DNA from 2 places in the Planococcus sp. 1R117A genome. Region 1 is predicted to be linked to the other one. Evidence: riboswitches for the same ligand, from Rfam matches in the RefSeq annotation. Region 1 holds a riboswitch; the other holds the start of a gene.
What was found. Region 1 has a riboswitch for S-adenosylmethionine ahead of ACSFXN_RS07265 (aliphatic sulfonate ABC transporter substrate-binding protein). Riboswitches for the same ligand answer to the same signal wherever they lie in the genome.
Positions count from the first base shown of each region.

Region 2: linked by a shared signal. The riboswitch ahead of ACSFXN_RS17585 (bifunctional homocysteine S-methyltransferase/methylenetetrahydrofolate reductase) and the one ahead of ACSFXN_RS07265 (aliphatic sulfonate ABC transporter substrate-binding protein) in region 1 are both predicted to bind S-adenosylmethionine.

Region 1 is NZ_JBPRLO010000002.1:365,909-375,028, forward strand. It holds gene acsA (acetate--CoA ligase) at 1-1,209, opposite strand, end outside; gene ACSFXN_RS07255 (ABC transporter ATP-binding protein) at 1,211-1,924, opposite strand; gene ACSFXN_RS07260 (ABC transporter permease) at 1,939-2,778, opposite strand; gene ACSFXN_RS07265 (aliphatic sulfonate ABC transporter substrate-binding protein) at 2,791-3,780, opposite strand; SAM riboswitch class I at 3,938-4,050, opposite strand; gene ACSFXN_RS07270 (homoserine/threonine efflux transporter) at 4,262-4,891, shown strand; gene ACSFXN_RS07275 (CPCC family cysteine-rich protein) at 5,105-5,449, opposite strand; gene ACSFXN_RS07280 (DNA alkylation repair protein) at 5,612-6,280, shown strand; gene ACSFXN_RS07285 (hypothetical protein) at 6,444-7,127, opposite strand; gene ACSFXN_RS07290 (hypothetical protein) at 7,251-7,556, opposite strand; gene ACSFXN_RS07295 (hypothetical protein) at 7,770-8,525, opposite strand; gene ACSFXN_RS07300 (hypothetical protein) at 8,853-9,120, shown strand, end outside.
Region 2 is NZ_JBPRLO010000007.1:38,227-47,346, forward strand. It holds gene xylF (D-xylose ABC transporter substrate-binding protein) at 1-386, shown strand, start outside; gene ACSFXN_RS17570 (DUF1456 family protein) at 683-1,177, shown strand; gene ACSFXN_RS17575 (hypothetical protein) at 1,536-2,138, shown strand; gene ACSFXN_RS17580 (DUF6920 family protein) at 2,299-3,162, shown strand; SAM riboswitch class I at 3,318-3,424, shown strand; gene ACSFXN_RS17585 (bifunctional homocysteine S-methyltransferase/methylenetetrahydrofolate reductase) at 3,497-5,356, shown strand; gene metH (methionine synthase) at 5,337-8,771, shown strand.

The DNA.
Region 1 (9,120 bases):
TGCTCCAGCTTCCAGAATTTCTCCATTTTCGCCTAAAATAGCCGCTTCAATTCCTGGGAACGGTTTTCCCATTGATCCGGGCTTGATCGCTTCAGAAGGTAAATTGACGATTAACTGGGCTCCGGTTTCCGTCATCCACCATGTATCGTGGATGCGGTTTGAAAGTGTCTCTATTCCCCACCTCACAATTTCCGGGTTCAATGGTTCTCCCACGCTTAAAATATGCCGGATTTTTGAAAGATCGTAGTTGTTAATCAGTTCATCCCCTTGTGCCATCAGCATTCTAAAAGCCGTCGGCGCGCTGTACCAGACCGTTACACCCGTCCGCTCCAAGATGTCATACCATTCTTTCGCGCCAAATCTGCCCCCGTGAATGACAGTCGTCGTGCGGTTCAGCAATGGGGCAAAAACTCCGTAGACTGTCCCTGTCACCCATCCCGGATGTGCCGTGCACCAATAGATATCATCTTCTTTTAAATCCAATACCCATCTCCCGGTGATGTATTGCTGGATCATCGCCCGATGTGCATGGATGATCCCTTTCGGTTTACCGGTCGAACCGCTTGTATAATGGATATTCAATCCATGATCGAGGTCCACCCATTCAATTATATTTTCTTCTGTTTCAACATTTCTTGCTTCTTCAAACAAAGAAATTTCATCGCCTGTACAGTGTGGCAGTTCAGCGGTAATAAAAACGGTTGTCAAAGACGGCAATTGGTCCCGCTGGACCCGTTTCACCAGGTCAGGTGATGCGATCAAAAAAGTGCCTCCGCAATCCTGGATTCTTTCTTTAACGGCATCTTCCATAAATGCCTCAAAAAGAGGCCCGACGACAGCGCCAAGTTTAATGGCTGCAAGCATGGCAATATGGCAATCGGGGTGTTTCGGCAAAAAAACGAATACGAAGTCTCCTTTTTTCACCCCGCGTTTTTTCAGCACCGTCGCCCATAGATCAGATTTTTCTTTCAAGTCACGATATGTAAGTTTGTATTCTTCTTGTTCTCCAATATAATGAAGAGCAGTTTTTTCCCCAAATCCTGCTTCGACATGGCGATCTACACATTCATATGCCATGTTTACTTTTCCTGTTTGGGACCAGCTGAAATTCGACTCTATATCTTTCCAGGAGAAATCTTCCCAAGATGGTAATTCATCCGCGATATTGTAATGCCCTTTATTCGGTTGGATAATTGTACTGTTTGCCATTTCACTCGCCTACCTTTTTAGTCTGTAGTAGATTAAGGATTTCTGATTTCTTTTGCGCAAGAAGTGCACTCCCGCGATTTCTCGGTTTTGCAGCTTCCACTGTCAATTCCGCTTGCAGATAACCCGGCTGTCCGCCAAGGATGAAGATGCGGTCACATAAATACAGGGCTTCGTCTATGTCATGCGTCACAACTACCATCGTGGATAATTGCTTTTTTTGAATTTCCAATAATAAATCCTGCAATTGCATTTTTGTGAATGCATCCAGCGCGCTAAAAGGTTCATCTAAAAGCAGCACAGCCGGCTGCCCAATCAACGCACGGGCAATAGCGGTTCTTTGAGCCATTCCCCCTGATAAATCTTTCGGATAATAATCGCCGAAATCGCTTAGCCCTACCAGCTCCAAATAATCCCGCACCTCTACATTTTTTACATCTTTGTTTCCAAATAAAATATTGTCTTTGACCGACAGCCATGGCATAAGCCGGGGTTCCTGAAATATCATGCCAATTGGCTGTTCGCCTGCTTCAGCTATTTTTATTTCTCCGTCGAATTCCTTATCCAGCCCGGACAACACCCGGAGAAGCGTGCTTTTCCCGCATCCACTCGTTCCCAGAATTCCAACCGTCTCACCTTCTTGAATGGAAAACGATAGGTTCTTAAATCCTGCCAGTCCGTTATTGAATGTCCTTGAAGCTTCTTTCACTTCCAGCATATTGACACCTCCTCTTATTGTTGGTTCTGTAAATTATCCTGCCATCTCAAGGCACGCTCTTCCAGCGCTTTCAATAAAGCGTCTGTCAGCTTGCCGAGTATGGCAAACAGGATGATGCTTGCCATGATGAGCTCTGGCGAATATGTATTCTGGCCAACAACCAGTAAATAACCGAGCCCTTGTCCTGCGCCCATCAGTTCTGCAGCGACAACGAACATCCAGCCCAAACCGACGCCGCTGCGCAAGCCGACAAGAAAAGATGGCAGAGATGCCGGTAAAATGATCCGGCGCACAATCTGGAACGAAGTAAAGTGATAAATTTTTCCGACCTCAATCAGCTTGCGGTCTACACCTTGAATACCGGAGACGATATTCAAATACACTGGAAAGAAAACACCGACCGCAATGAGCAGCACTTTGGATGGTTCTCCAATACCCATCCACAAGATGAATAAGGGCACCCAGGCAAGGGAAGGAATCGATCTGAATGCTTGGATCAGTGGATCCACCAACTGTTCAAACCACTTGAAATAGCCCACAAAAGAACCCAATACGAGCGCCAGCAAAGTCCCGGCAAAAAATCCGATCAGTACACGAAGAAAAGTAATGCCGATATGCCCCCAAAGGGTTCCGTCTTGAGACATCTCTACAATCTTTTGAAAAATAGTGGTAGGGGCTGGAAAAACATAGGTGTCTATCAAGCCGAAACGTGCGGCTGCTTCCCAAGAGACCAAAAGAACGATCGGCAATATCCACCCGAGTACCAGGCCTCTAAATTTATTTGAATCCGTTCGGGATTTCGGCTTACTACTTTTCTCTATCGGAAAATCATCAGTTTTAGCGTTGATCGTCATCCAATTCGCCCCCTATTCTGTTGCGATCACTTTTTTCGCAAATCGGTCAATAATTAATTCATTTACTGTTTTTTCGATATCTGCATCGCCTTTAATCACGTTTTCCGACTTCAAGACAGCGCCAGCCTCTTCAAGTGCCTCGATTTGCTTATCGCCGGGAATAGGATCTGAGAAATCATTTCGCTCGATGCTTTTCTTAGCCACGTCCAACTCCATGTCTGCTTCTTTTGCCAAAATTTCTGCTGCTTCATCCGGATTTTCTACAACCCATTTCCGCGCTTTCTCATATACCTCAATTACTTTTTCTACAGCTTCCGGATTCTGTTCTGCAAATTCCGACCGTACATTCAACGTGCCATATGTATTTTTGTCATGGTCACGCAAGAATAAGTTTGCGCCGGAATCAACTTCAACTCTTGCCATATGTGGATCAAGGCCCGCCCACGCATCAACTTGACCAGTTAACAAGGCATTGGCGCCATCCGCATGCTGCAAGTTCACAATTTCCAAATCCTTCGATGAAAGGCCTGCTTCCTGAAGTGAACGCAGAAGGAAGATATATGGATCCGTTCCTAAAGTGGCGGCAACTTTCTTGCCTTTCAAGTCTTCGACTGTTTTGATCGGTGAATCTCCTGTCGCTACCAGCGCAGTCCATTCTGGTTTCGAATAAATATAGACTGACTCGATGGGTGAGCCATTCGATTTTGCGATTAACGCAGCTGCTCCCGCAGTAGATCCGAAATCTACGCTTTTCGAATTCAAAAACTCCAATGCCTTATTGCTTCCTTGGCTCAAAACCCATTCCACTTCGATGCCTTCTTTTTCAAAAACTTCTTCTGCCCATCCGAACTCCTTTAAAGCCAAACTTGTTGGCGAGTAATACGCATAATCCAGCACTACCTTTTTCAACTCGCCTTGCTCTTTTCCTTGTGCATTTGAACAAGCCCCCAAGATAAACGACGCACCTACTAGCAACAACACAACTGCAATAATTTTCTTCATTCTAAATTCCTCCCGACATAATTTTTAATAAATGTTTTTACAATTTCATTTACTTAACTGATATGTTTACTAGGTTTTACGCATATAACTGCTCTCCTTTCTTGAACCCAAAATACAAAAAAGCCCCCTTCAATTAAGAAGAGGGCAGAAAATCCTCCTCTTATCTTTCCGATTCAATCGAATCAGTAGGATTTAGCACCTTTTCAGAATATGATTCTGTTGGTTGCCGGGCTTCACAGGGCCTATTCCCTCCGCCGCTCTTGATAAGAGTGCTATTCACTTTTAAATGTACAAATTTTCAATCAGTCGAACCATTAGGAATTATCATACAATAGGCTCGAATTAAAAGTCAACCAGTTTTGAATTTTTTTCCTTCTGAACTTTTTTCATATAAAGTTTTTTTAGTCAGATTGCTTTAAATTTTCAAACCATGTAAAATTACTGGAATTACTTTTTTCATTTTCTATTAGGGGGAATTGCTGTGGACAATTTGTTTGCCTATATTTCAATAGCTGCCATGATGGTGATCATACCCGGGGCGGACACGATGCTGCTGATGAAAAATACGCTTCGGTACGGACCTAAGGCCGGCTATTATACGACGCTCGGAATGGCAGCCGGTCTTTCTTTTTGGACTTTGATTGCGGTTCTGGGCTTAGCGGTAGTGATTGCCCAATCGATTGTTCTCTTCACTTTGATCAAATATTTAGGAGCAGCTTACTTGGTCTATTTAGGAATCAGAAGCTTCTTCTCGAAAAGCGGATTTTCTTTAGGGGAAATTCAGGAACAAGCACGCAAGCCGGCTGCCTCTTCCGTTCGGCACAATAAAGAATCCTTCAGGCAAGCGTTGCTGAGCAATGTTCTTAATCCCAAGACCGTGTTGGTCTATATCACGGTTATGCCCCAATTCATCGACATAAGCGGGAATGTAAACCAGCAATTGATGGTGTTGGCATTCATCTTAACTCTGCTGGCTGTCACTTGGTTCTTGTTCCTGGTGAACCTCATGGATTTAGCGAAAAAATGGCTGAATGACCCGAAATTCCAAAAGGTTTTCCAAAAAACGGCAGGTGCAGTGCTGGTCGGTTTTGGAATAAAAACCGCGATTTGACCAATCGATTAACCGTTCAAGTGAAATGTCCAAAGCCGTTCAGGAAACTGAACGGCTTTTTGACGTTTGCTATTAATCATTTTTCTTTTATCCAGTTTCCGAAATCGATTGTCTCAGCACATGGGGCAACCAAGAATGAAAAGTTGTGCCTGAATCGGCCTCGGTTCGCTTTTTGGATGCCAGCAGCTTTTTCAATTTCGTCATACGTAAAATTCAAGAAAGCAACTTCAGCTCATTTTCTAACTTGCGGATCTCATTCCACTTTTCTTTTTTATTTGCCTGCTTGTCTTTCTCCCACTCTTCATAAGCTTTTATTAGTTTTTTCTTCCCGGCTGTAATCGCATCAAAATCATTCTTCTCTCTATACATAGTAAAGTTCTTTTGAAAATTATTTCTTGCTTCTTCGAGCGAATAATCTCCATTGGGTCCTCCGAATACTTCCGCTGTAGAAAGTTCATCATGGTTTTCGTCTTCCCAATCACAAAGTAAACAAATTTCAAAATCTCCTCTTGTCTGTAAAGTAGGATACCCGCAGCAAGGGCATTTTTCTCTTCTCATTAAAAACCTCCCTTTCCAAATTTCACTATTCATTCAAACAGTTTCTTTACAAAGGAATGCTCTTTTCGCATCCAATTAAAAGGAAGTAAATGTTATGATTATATTAAAGACATTGTTTTTGTATTAGGGGTGGGAAAAGCTTTGATAAAGGAGTTTTATAAAATGAATGAAAATAAAGGTACTGAAATAAAAATCTCTTCAAAAGCAGAAGGCATTCTCTCTCAAATCACCAGTAACACTAAGCTAGGCGACTTGCGGAAAATCGCGAAGGACATAAAAAAAGACCACGAACTCGCGATGGAACTTTGGTCAACCGAAGAGTTTTTGCCCCGACTATTAGCAATCTTAATCATGGACAAAAAACTTCTTTCACCAGAGGTGCTGAATGAGCTTGATCAGGACATGCAGACGCACACATTTGATGAGCGAAACAACTTAATGGATTGGTTAATGGCCAATCAGCTCACCAAAGACAAGAAGAACATTGCATTGATGGAGTCGTGGAAAAATAGTCCTTCTGCTCTTCAAAGACGAACTTTCTGGTATTATCAAGGGCGATTGAGATGGACTGGACAAACACCGCCTGATAACACCGCGGACTTGCTAGCTGCAATGGAAGCTACTATTACACAGGAAGAACCGGAAGTTCAATGGGCTATGAATTTCACCGCAGGCTGGATAGGCGTTTATGATGAAAAGAATCGCGCACGTTGCATTAAGCTGGGTGAGAAAACGGGTCTTTACAAAGACGAAATCGTTGCAAAAGGATGCACTACCAACTATTTGCCGGAGTTCATCACGATTGAAGTTAACAAACGGCATAATAATTAGTTGCCTCTGAAAATTTTTTCAGGGGTTTTTTACTAACCTGCTCTTATTTTTTAATCTACATGCGTTGAATACATGTAGTTAAAGTGTAGGATTTTATCATTAATCGGAAACGCCCTTAAAGCTTCAGTGGCTGTCCATTTCACTAAGGGGCTTTAGATAGGCACTATTCTTCTTCGGAATTTTGGTTAGTTACCAGCGTATCATTTATCTGTGTGATCACTGTGCCTTTCGGCAAGTTTGAAATGAGTTTCTCCAGAGGGAAATATGTCTCCTCGTTCGAGAACAAGTAGAACCCTGCCCCGTCGTGAAAAATGGTCATAAAGGTGGTTCCCAGCCCGATTTTGAAACTTGCAATCGACCGTTTTCTTTTTCTCTTCCACTCAACCACTTCTCTTAATTCGAACAGTAAATTGTCGGAAAAAGAAATTGAGAAAAACTCATTCTCGGCGGCCAGCCAGTATGTTTTATTCAGCAAAAGAGCTAAAGAATCCGAATCAGTGATCCTTGCAGTAAAGCAAGGCGGGTGATATTGGTGCTTCCCAGAGAAATCATAATAAGTCCTTTTTTCTTCAAGGCTGCTTAACGTGAAATCAATTTTATTTTCATGTAAAAAAGCCCGATATTCGCCAGTTTGTTCCTCGTACACAATAAAAGTAATGAACAAAGGATACCTGTTTTGACAAAGTAGAAACTCCAGTAAAAAATTTTTGTTTTGTTCTACATAACCTTCTCCATCAGCACCGATGAAATATGCAGATTCTAATTCTCCGTTGAACCTTATATAATGGCCTAACTCTTCTAAAAACTTGTTTGAAACTTTTTCTTCTGCAATCCATATTTCAGCCATATTTTCCCCTTCTCACTTTTTCTATAATAATGCAGGTTTACTAACACTTTCCTATAGAGATGAATTAAAGCCATGCAAATGCTTAATGACGCAGCCAGTTTTCACTAAGCGGCTGACTGAACTCTATCCCCACCACATGACCGTCACAAAAAAAGACCAAATGGATGCACTAGGTGCTACTGTGAATAAAATCAACAAATAAAACTCGCGATTTTTTGAAACAGCTTCCTGTTTCGTGAATAAACGAAATAGCAAAAAACCGGATGCCAGGTATAGAAGGATGCCAAAAATAGTCAACCCTGTTAAGTAATAAATTGGCGAAAGCGATACAAAGTATTCACTCAAAAAGTATGCGATTCCTTGTCCAAATACACAAAAAATGGTTGCTAGTAGAAAGCTGCCAATCAAAATTGCATAAAATTTTTTCATCAAAGCCCCCGTTTCTTCTAATCCTCAACCAACATTTTTCAATTACTGTGACAAAACAGAACTTTTCTGCTCTATTACTCCATTCGAGCGAAGGCCCGATTAAAAAGAATCATCGCATTTTAACTAAAAAGGCTCGTTGCCATAACAAACTATTTTAGGCAGCGTTTTGAGAATGCTTTCCTTAACCAAATCCTTTAAGGGCTCCCCTTTTTACTAACTGTTAACGAATGGTTTAAAAGCACGCACCTCATAATCCGAAATGGTAAGAAACAAAAAATCATGGCGCTGGAAAATCGCCCTTGTCGCATAGGGGAACGCTCTCAGGGATTCCGAAACATGTCCCGTGGTCTGGAATTCCCAACACCACAGCTTGCTCTCTTCAATAAACACCCCGAATTCATGAGTTAAGGCAAAGGCCATGACATTGCCAGGATTAAAAGGGATTTCCAGCGTATTTTCTTTTTCAAGCTGCTCGTTCATAAAGAGCAGTTCCCGGGTTTCCCAGCTCAGACATGCATAAGGCTTATAACGTGCAAAAAGAACTTCGTATAATAGTTTGTTTTGGAGTGCAATGTCAATAAAAGATTCGGGCTTATGGAATGGTGCTGCGTAATTTAATCTGTTTTTACCAAGCTTCTTACCGAACACACCTTCATCGCCATAAACACAAAGAACTCCTTCTCTATAGGGAAATAGCTCAAAGATATCGTTGCCGACATCGCATTCGGAAACCAATTCCCCTCTCAGTGTGTAAAAAGAGAGGGTTGAATCGTTCAAGAGACAAAAATGGTCTTTTACAAAACGAATCTTCGAATATCCTGTGCGCCCGGTCAGAATCTTGTTGCCGTTTAACTCGACGATATTTTCGCCTCTGCCTTTCAATAAAACGATGACCTGATCTTTTTTACAGTCCGCATCGAGAATGACCAGCTGGTCACTTGTATAAATTACCTCTTCCTTTATAAACATTATGTTAAGTCTCCTTCTGCTAAGTTGTGATATGTAAATCAAATATTAAAGCCTTTCAGAACAGCCTATGAACGTAACATTCTTTCTAATGAACTTGTTGGAACTTGTTGGAATTCATTGTAATGAAGTTTCGGATATAACTTAGTTGCCAATAATTTAATTTCGGAATTAATGTAAACAGTAAAGAACCAATTAAAAAATGGAATATCACTGGAAATAAATTGCTATAATGAGTGGAGAAAATAAAATTGAAGAACGAAACAGAAACTATATATACAGAACGTAGAAATAATACTTCTTAATTAAAATTCCAAAGGGGCATTAAAAATGAGAAAAAAAGTAGTGTTTGCTGTTTCATTTATTCTGATTCTAGGCGTGGCTTATACGTTGTTTTATATGAATCAATATGCCATTGAACCAGAAGAAGATGCGATTCATACTGGTTTGGCAGATTGGCAAACTAGTGGAGAACAGACGGGTTTTGAGTTTAACATATTAGGAATCACCCCAATCAACCAAACGAATACTCATATTGTGTTATTTGAAACTGATGATCATAATATTGGCTACGCCCGATTGCTGAAAGGATGGAACG
Region 2 (9,120 bases), on a different contig from region 1:
ACAATCAAATCGACGCAGTGATTGCCGCTAATGATGCAACTGCCGGCGGCGTTATCAAAGCTTTGGAAGCGCAAGGATTGAGCGGGGAAATTCCAGTCGCAGGCCAGGACGCTGAACTGGCGGCGGTACAGCGCATTGTCACCGGCACGCAGACCATGACCGTTTACAAACCGATTCAGAACCTGACCACACAAGTGGCGGAGCTCGCAATCCAGCTGGCCAAAGGCGAAGAAGTCATGACATCGGTCAGCGTCAATAACGGAAAAACCGAAGTGCCGTCGATTTTGCTGGCGCCTACGGCAGTAGATGCCGGTAACTTGGTCGATACGGTCATCGCAGATGGCTTTCATTCGAAAGAAGAGGTTTATCAAGAAGCAGGAAAGTGATTAGCAAAAAGAGCCTTTCATCAGTTAAGCCCTTTGATGAAAGGCTTTTTATGCTATTATTAGGGGTGGATATAGGGTATAGGTTGAATGAAAAAAGGATACTTTTAGATGCCGCTTCGGCCGCAGGACTTTAATGATGAGCCATCGGCCTTAAAACATATGCTCCTGCATCGCTACGCTAGCTTCGTCGCAAAACCATTGGCCTCACAACCCTCGGCCAATGGCTTCGCAGCTAAAATAGTTGGTTCAACTTATATGGATAGAAATTTGGGAAGTACGCAATAGGAGGATTTTAAATGGATAATAATGACTTACTGATTAGATTAAGGTACGCCCTTGATATAAAAAACAGCGATATGGTGGAGATTTTCAAACTTGGCGGTGTTGAGCTGACGAAAGAAGAAGTGCTGAAAGTGCTGACGAAAACGCCGGAAGAAGAGGATGTTAAAGAAAGTGAAGATCATATCCCTTTGGATAATGCCATGCTGGAGTCTTTTTTAAACGGCTTGATCGTCCACAAAAGGGGCAGACAGGAACCAAAACCGGGACAGCCTGAACAGCCGCCGTTGACAAACGAACCTTCCAATAACCTGCTGTTGAAAAAAGTGAAAATCGCTTTGCAGCTGACAAGTGATGACATGCTCGACATCTTGAAACTTGCCGGCGTCACTGTTTCCAAAAGCGAAATGGGTGGAATCCTGAGAAAGCAGGGGCATAAAAATTACAGCATCTGCGGCGACCGCTATGCACGGAATTTCCTGAAAGGGCTGGCTTTGAAATATAGAAAATAATTGCATCATAAATCTCATCTAACTGACAAGCAGCGATTTGGTGAGAAGAAAAGAGTTGCTGAATGTGTTTATTCAGCAACTCTTTTTTATTTTGCCAGGCTGGCAGAACCATTAAATGATTTCATCAATGCCGTTCCAGAATTCCTCTGATTCTTTAGACCGCGATAAAGGCGGCATGGATGGTCTTCCCGGAATATTTTATAGACTCCTTCTTGATTGCTCATTATAATTAGAAAAGTGGAAATTTTCATTATTTTCGTATAAACACAAGGAGTTAGTTGGGGTAAGGTTAAAAAATGCTTAAACGTTAATAAGTTTGTCTAATAAGGAAAGATGTTAACTAAAGGAGATCAATGATATGAAATGGCTGCCTACACGCAAAAACAAAATTGAAGCTTTTTGGAGATGGTTCGAGAAGAACGAAGAGACCTATTTTGAATTGGCTGAAGAAAATCGGGAAGAGCTGTTTGATGAACTGCAGCAAAAGCTTCAGAAAGTGAATAAGCACCTCGTTTTTGAGTTCAGTGCAGAGCCGGAAAACGGAAAACGCGAATTCATTATCAGTGCAGACGGTATGGTCGAGGCTTTTGATGCTGTGTTTGATTTGCAGGAAGCAGCGCCGGAACTTGAGCGTTTCGAAATCATTGCGTTCAGGCAGCCTTCACTGGAAGAATTCAGCGTCCATTACGGAAACAAGGAATTGACGTGGGAAGATGTTTATTACACCGCTCTACAGGATATAGAGCAGGAAGAAGTCAATATGATGCTGTATATCAAAGGGCTGACAGAGGAAAATGAAGAGGAAATTATTCCGCTCGTCTTCATCCTTTTAGACTCGGTGATTGGAGAATACAATACGGGGGTGCATGTGGGAAGAGTTGAGTTCCATCCGTTTGAAGCGCATCCGAATGCCCGGCCGCTTCATACGTTAAAAGAATTCTTTCCGGTGGAGAGCAGTTGAAATCCAGTAAATGATCAGGACATAAAAGCCCTAGGAAGGACTGAAGTGGAGAAATCAAATGCTTTGGATGAAATAACTCGCGTAAAGCTTTTTTACTGACAGGAAAATCATGCCCGATGTCGTATATAAGGTAGTAATGCAAAAATGGAGGTGCTGTAAGATGAGGAAGAGAGTGGCGATTTCACTTTCCGTCGTTGCTGTGGCCGCGTTATATAAAGGGGCGCTGTGGAATTTCAGCAGCCAGAGCAAGAAACAAATTGAGCAGCAGCTGGCAAAAGTGCCGGATGCAGAGCCGCAAAAAGTTACAGAAGAGATGCTGAAGCAGCTTCCGGCACCTGTGCAAAAATGGCTGGCAAATGCAGGGATCGTAGGAAAGGACCAAATCCGCACTGTATTTCTAAGGCAAACTGGCTGGATGAGGTTGAAGCCGGAACAGCAGGAGTGGACAAAAGCTGAAGCTGAACAGACCATTACAACTGATCCGCCGTCATTCACTTGGACAGTGAAGATGAACATGCTGCCTTTTATCCAAATCGTGGGCCGGGACAGTTTCGAATCTGGAAAATCTGAATTGCTCATTAAAGCGGCGGGGCTATTTCCAGTCGCCCGAGAAGCGGATAATGATAAAACCGATCAATCGGCATTGCAGCGTTATTTAATGGAAGTGTCCTGGTATCCGACCGCCGCCATCAGCCCTTATATTACATGGGAAGAAATTGATGGAAACACGGCTAGGGCGACAATGGATTATCAAGGGGTATCAGGTTCAGCGACCTATCATTTTAAGGAAGACGGCGAGCTGGAAAAAATTATCGCTCTTCGGTATAAGGACAGCAGCCCAGAGGCGCCTCTTGTACCTTGTGTTGCCGAAATCAAAGAACATCACAGCGCGGGCGGGATTAAAGTTCCTTCTAAAATCGAAATCACGTGGCAATTGGAAGAAGGAGATTTTACTTGGTACAAATTCGAAGTTCATGCAGCAGAGTTTGATCCAATACAAGCGGCAAAAAATACACCGCTTTGAGAAAGTTAACACTTCAACACAGAAAGTTCTTTCTTTTTCGACAAATCAACTTGACCTGAGGCCTGGATACAGTTACGATTTAAAGATATAAATTGAAAATTCAATCAGATGGACTCCAACTGCCTGTTAAAATGGAATAACAACTGAATAGTGAATTCTTATCGAGAGAAGTCGAGGGACTGGCCCTATGAAGCTTCAGCAACCAGCCATGAATGGTCAGGTGCTAATTCCAGCAGGCATGCAAATGTCTGGCAGATGAAAAGGAACGAGTTTATTAATCGTAAAGCCTTCTTTTTCAAAGATGGCTTTTTTTGTATATTTAGGAGGCGAAAGCATGGGTTTATTAGATGAGCTAAAGACGAGAATATTGACGGCAGACGGAGCAATGGGAACGTTATTATATTCATACGGCATTGAATACTGCAACGAGGAATTGAATTTGCAGCGGCCGGAAATCATCGAAAAGATCCATCAGGAATACATTCAGGCCGGTGCAGATATCATCCAGACCAATACGTATGGCGGCAATGCCTTGAAACTTGCGCGTTATGGGCTGGAGCATCAAGTGAAAGAAATCAACGAATCGGCAATCCGCATTGCAAAACGGGCGGCCGCTCCGGGCGGGCAATTTGTCTTTGGGACAATCGGCGGCATCCGGGGCATCCGGAAAAGCGATGCGACTTTGCAGGAAATCATCACGATGGTGGACCAGCAAGCAAGCTATTTGCTGGCAGGAGACCCGGATGCCTTGTTACTTGAGACATATTATGATTTTGAAGAACTGGCTGAAACCGTTACCCATCTACGGAAAGTGACCAATGTGCCGTTGATTGCCCAAGTGTCCATGCACGAGCCGGGCATCTTGCAAAACGGCCTGGCTTTGAATGACGCCTTGCATCAACTGGAAGAATTAGGTGCAGATATTGTCGGCGTCAATTGCCGGTTGGGGCCTCACCATACGATTCAGGCGCTGGAAGAAGTGGCGTTGCCGAAAAAAGCTTACCTTTCGGCTTATCCGAACGCCAGCTTATTGGATCTTGAAAATGGCCGGGTGGTTTATGAATCGGAAGCAGATTATTTCGGACGCGCAGGTTTATTATTAAGAGAAGAAGGGGCACGCTTGATCGGCGGCTGTTGCGGCACGACGCCAAAACACATCGAAGCGCTAAAAAAACGCATCGGCAATTTAAAACCGATTACTGAAAAAGAAGTAGTTAGGAAAAAGCCGATTGTCATTCGCGAAGCAGAAGCACTTGAAGAGGCTCAGCTTCATGAAAAAGCGAAAACGGAGCGTACCATTATTGTGGAATTGGATACGCCGAAACATTTGGATATTACAAAATTCATCGAAGGGTCAAAAGCGCTGAGTGCAGCAGGAGTAGACGCAGTTACGATGGCGGACAATTCACTTGCCTCTCCAAGGGTCAGCAATTTGGCGATGGGCGCCATTTTGAAACACCAGGAACAAATCCGTCCGCTTGCACACATAACATGCCGTGATCGGAACTTGATCGGCTTGCAGTCGCATTTGATGGGACTGGATGCCCTCGGAATCCATGACATCCTGGCAGTAACGGGAGATCCGACAAAAGTGGGCGATTTTCCTGGAGCGACCAGTGTTTATGATGTCTCGAGCCTGGAATTGATCCAGTTGATCAAAAAGCTGAATGAGGGCATTTCATTTTCGGGGAAACCGCTGCGCAAAAAAGCGAACTTCTCCGTCGCCGCTGCGTTCAACCCGAATGTCCGGGTGCTTGACCGGGCAGTGTCGCGTTTGGAGAAGAAAATTGAAAGCGGCGCGGATTATTTCATTTCGCAGCCGGTTTATACGAAAGAGAAAATCATTGAAATTTATGAAGCGACCAAGCATCTGGATACGCCGATTTTCCTCGGAGTAATGCCTTTGACGAGCATCCGCAGTGCCGAATTCCTGCATAATGAAGTGCCGGGCATCAAGTTATCGGAAGACGCGCTCGAGCGGATGCGCGCTTGCGGCGATGATAAAGACTGGGCCAGCGCAGAAGGCATCCAAATCGCCAAAGAACTGATTGATACAGCAGCGAAATTATTCAATGGCATTTACTTGATCACGCCATTTTTCCGCTATGATATGTCTTTGGAATTGATCGATTATATCCGCCAACTTGATAGACAGAAAGAGAGCGATCGCAGCCATGTCCAAACAGCTAATTGAACAACTTGAAAAAAGAATTTTAATTATTGACGGAGCTATGGGAACGATGATTCAGAATGCTGATTTATCAGCAGAAGATTTCGGCGGAGAGCAGCTCGACGGCTGCAACGAGTATTTGAATATCGTCCGTCCGGATGTGATCGAAAGCGTCCACTATGCTTATTTAGAAGCGGGCGCGGATATTATCTGTACGAACACATTTGGCGGCACACCGATCGTGCTGGATGAATACGATCTCGGCAGCCGGGCAGCGGAAATCAATCGCCGGGCGGTGGAAATTGCGAAACGCAGCACAGCCGCTTTTTCAACTCCGGAATGGCCGCGTTTTGTGGCAGGTGCAATCGGCCCGACGACAAAAACCTTATCCGTGACGGGCGGCGTAACATTTGATGAAATGCTGGACAATTTCTATGTGCAAGCGAAAGCGCTCGTCGAAGGAGGCGCAGATTTGATTCTTTTGGAAACGAGCCAGGATATGCTGAATGTCAAAGCGGCAACGATCGGTATCAAGAAAGCGTTTGAAGAAACCGGCATCGAGCTTCCGATTATGGTGTCCGGAACCATCGAGCCGATGGGGACGACGCTTGCCGGGCAGAGCATCGAAGCGTTCTATATTTCAATTGAACACGTCAAGCCGCTGTCAGTCGGTTTGAACTGCGCGACGGGCCCTGAGTTTATGACGGACCATATCCGTTCTTTAGCTGAACTGTCGGATGGCTATGTCAGCTGTTATCCGAACGCCGGGCTTCCGGATGAAGAAGGCCATTACCACGAGACGCCGGAATCTTTGTCGAAAAAACTGCGCGGATTTGCCGAAAAAGGCTGGCTCAATGTAGTCGGCGGCTGTTGCGGAACAACGCCGGCCCATATTAAAGCCGTCAGGGAAGCTATGGAAGGGTTAGCACCAAGAAAGCCGGAAGCAGCCGGACATGGCCATGTGATTTCTGGCATCGAGCCGCTGCAATACGATGAATCGATGCGCCCGTTGTTTATCGGTGAACGCACGAATGTCATCGGTTCCCGTAAATTCAAGCGGCTGATTATCGATGGCCGATTTGAGGAAGCTTCTGAAATTGCCCGGGCACAAGTGAAGAACGGAGCGCATGTCATCGATATTTGTTTGGCAAACCCGGACCGCGATGAGCTCGAAGATATGACAAACTTTATGAAGGAAGTTGTCAAAAAAGTGAAAGTCCCGCTTGTTATTGATTCCACGGATGAAGCCGTCATCGAAGCGGCCTTGAAATACTCACAAGGAAAAGCAATCATCAATTCGATCAATCTGGAAGACGGAGAAGAACGGTTTGATGCCGTTATGCCGCTCGTGAAAAAATACGGCGCGGCCGTTGTGGTCGGGACAATTGACGAACCGGGCATGGCTGTCACGCGCGAACGGAAGCTTGAAGTTGCTGAACGATCATATGATTTATTGGTCAATAAATGGGGGCTTGCGCCGGAAGACATCATTTTCGATCCGCTTGTATTTCCGGTCGGAACAGGGGATCAGCAATACATCGGTTCCGCGGTGGAGACCATTGAAGGAATCCGCCTGATCAAGCAGAAATTTCCGCGCTGTCTGACAGTTCTCGGCATCAGCAACGTATCGTTCGGCTTGCCACCGGTCGGCCGCGAAGTGCTGAATGCGGTTTACTTGTACCATTGCACGCAGGCTGGGCTTGACTACGCCATCGTCAACACGGAAAAACTGGAGCGTTACGCTTCAATTCCGCAAAAAGAAATTGAAATGGCCAATGAATTGCTGTTTACGACGACGGATAAGACCTTAGCCGATTTTACGGTGTTTTACCGTGATAAGAAAAAGGAAAAGACCGAAGACGATATTCCGAAAACAGTTCCTGAACGGCTTGCCTATTATATTTTGGAAGGCACGAAAGAAGGGCTCATTCCGGATTTGGAAAAAGCGCTCGAGCTGTACGATACACCGCTTGACATCATCAACGGTCCGCTAATGGAAGGCATGGCTGAAGTGGGCCGCCTGTTCAATGACAACCAATTGATTGTGGCGGAAGTGCTGCAAAGCGCCGGCGTCATGAAAGCGGCGGTTTCCTTCCTGGAAGGGTTTATGGAGAAAAAAGAAGACGATTCCGGCAAAGGCAAAATTGTCCTGGCAACAGTTAAAGGCGATGTTCACGACATCGGTAAAAACCTGGTGGATATCATTCTCAGCAATAATGGCTATAAAGTCATCGATGTCGGCATTAAAGTGACGCCAGCGACGTTGATCGAAGTGATCCGGAAAGAAAAGCCGGATATGATCGGCTTATCCGGGCTTCTCGTCAAATCGGCCAAGCAGATGGTCATCACAGCACAGGACTTCAAGGAAGCAGGCATTGATGTGCCGATTCTGGTTGGAGGAGCAGCATTGTCACGGCGCTTTACTGAAACCAAAATCGCCGCTGAATATGACGGACCGGTCATTTACGCAAAAGATGCGATGCAAGGCTTGGACCTTGCCAACCGTTTGCAAAGCGAAGCCGGGAAAGAAGTGCTGTTGGAAGAGCTGGACGCCCAGCAGGAAAAACGCAAAGTGTCGGAAGCCGCAAGAGAATCGAAACAGGCAGTGGCGGTAGCAGTCCGTCCGGTCAAAACGGTCCGGGAAGATGTGCCGGTCTACGAGCCGAACGATTTGCGCCGGCATGTGCTGAAGGATTATTCAGTGGCCCATCTGTATCCGTACGTCAATATGCGAACATTAATCGGCCACCATCTCGGTTTGAAAGGCTTCAGTGAAAAATCGCTTGCGCAAGGCGACCAGCGGGCAGTGGAACTGCATGAACTGGCGACCGGATTCTTGCAAGCCGGATTGTTAAAGCCATCCGGCATGTATCAGTTTTTCCCGGCACAAAGTGATGGCGACGACGTCATTATTTATAGCCCAGCGGATGCCAAGACTGAAATTGAACGCTTCACCTTCCCGCGCCAGTCAGCTGAGCCGTTTCTATGCCTCGCGGATTATTTGAAATCCGTCGACAGCGGCGAAATGGATTATGTCGCGTTTATGCAAGTGACGGCAGGGCACGGTGTACGTGATGAAGCGGCTCGTTTGAAAGAAGCCGGCAAATTCCTTGAAAGCCATGCGCTGCAAGCGACAGCACTGGAGCTGGCAGAAGGTTTTGCAGAGCGCATCCATCAGGAAATCCGCGATCAATGGGGCTTCCCGGATGCCACTGACTTCTCGATGCGAGACCGTTTCGCGGCGAAATACCAAGGACAGCGTTTCTCATTCGGCTACCCGGCTTGTCCGAATCTGGAAGACCAAGCGAAATTATTCGGCTTGATCAAGCCGGAAGACATCGGTGTCCAGTTGACGGAAGAATATATGATGGACCCGGAAGCTTCTGTGTCGGCGATGGTTTTTGCCCATCCGGACGCACGGTATTTCGTGGTGGATTAATGGAACAATGAAAAGAGGATGGTTTGTCTGCTGGATTGCGGATAAGCCATCCTTTTTATGGTTTTTTTGTGCCAGTTGGGCATAAAGTGGCCGAGGATGGGCATAACTCTCATAGAGTTGGGCATAAACTTAGTAAAGTTGGGCATAAACAGGGTGTACTTAGGCATAAAAGTGAAATTCGAGACATTTACTGCGACACTGGTTCGTTTTCCAAACAAAATACAGCTTACTATGCTTCGGCCGATTGCTAAGGCAGGGGGTAGGCCTGTAATTGTCGAAGTGAACGAGTAAGAGGGAAAACGAGCAAGTGATCGAGCCTTGTTGCCAAGCGAGTCTCACTGAGGGGGCA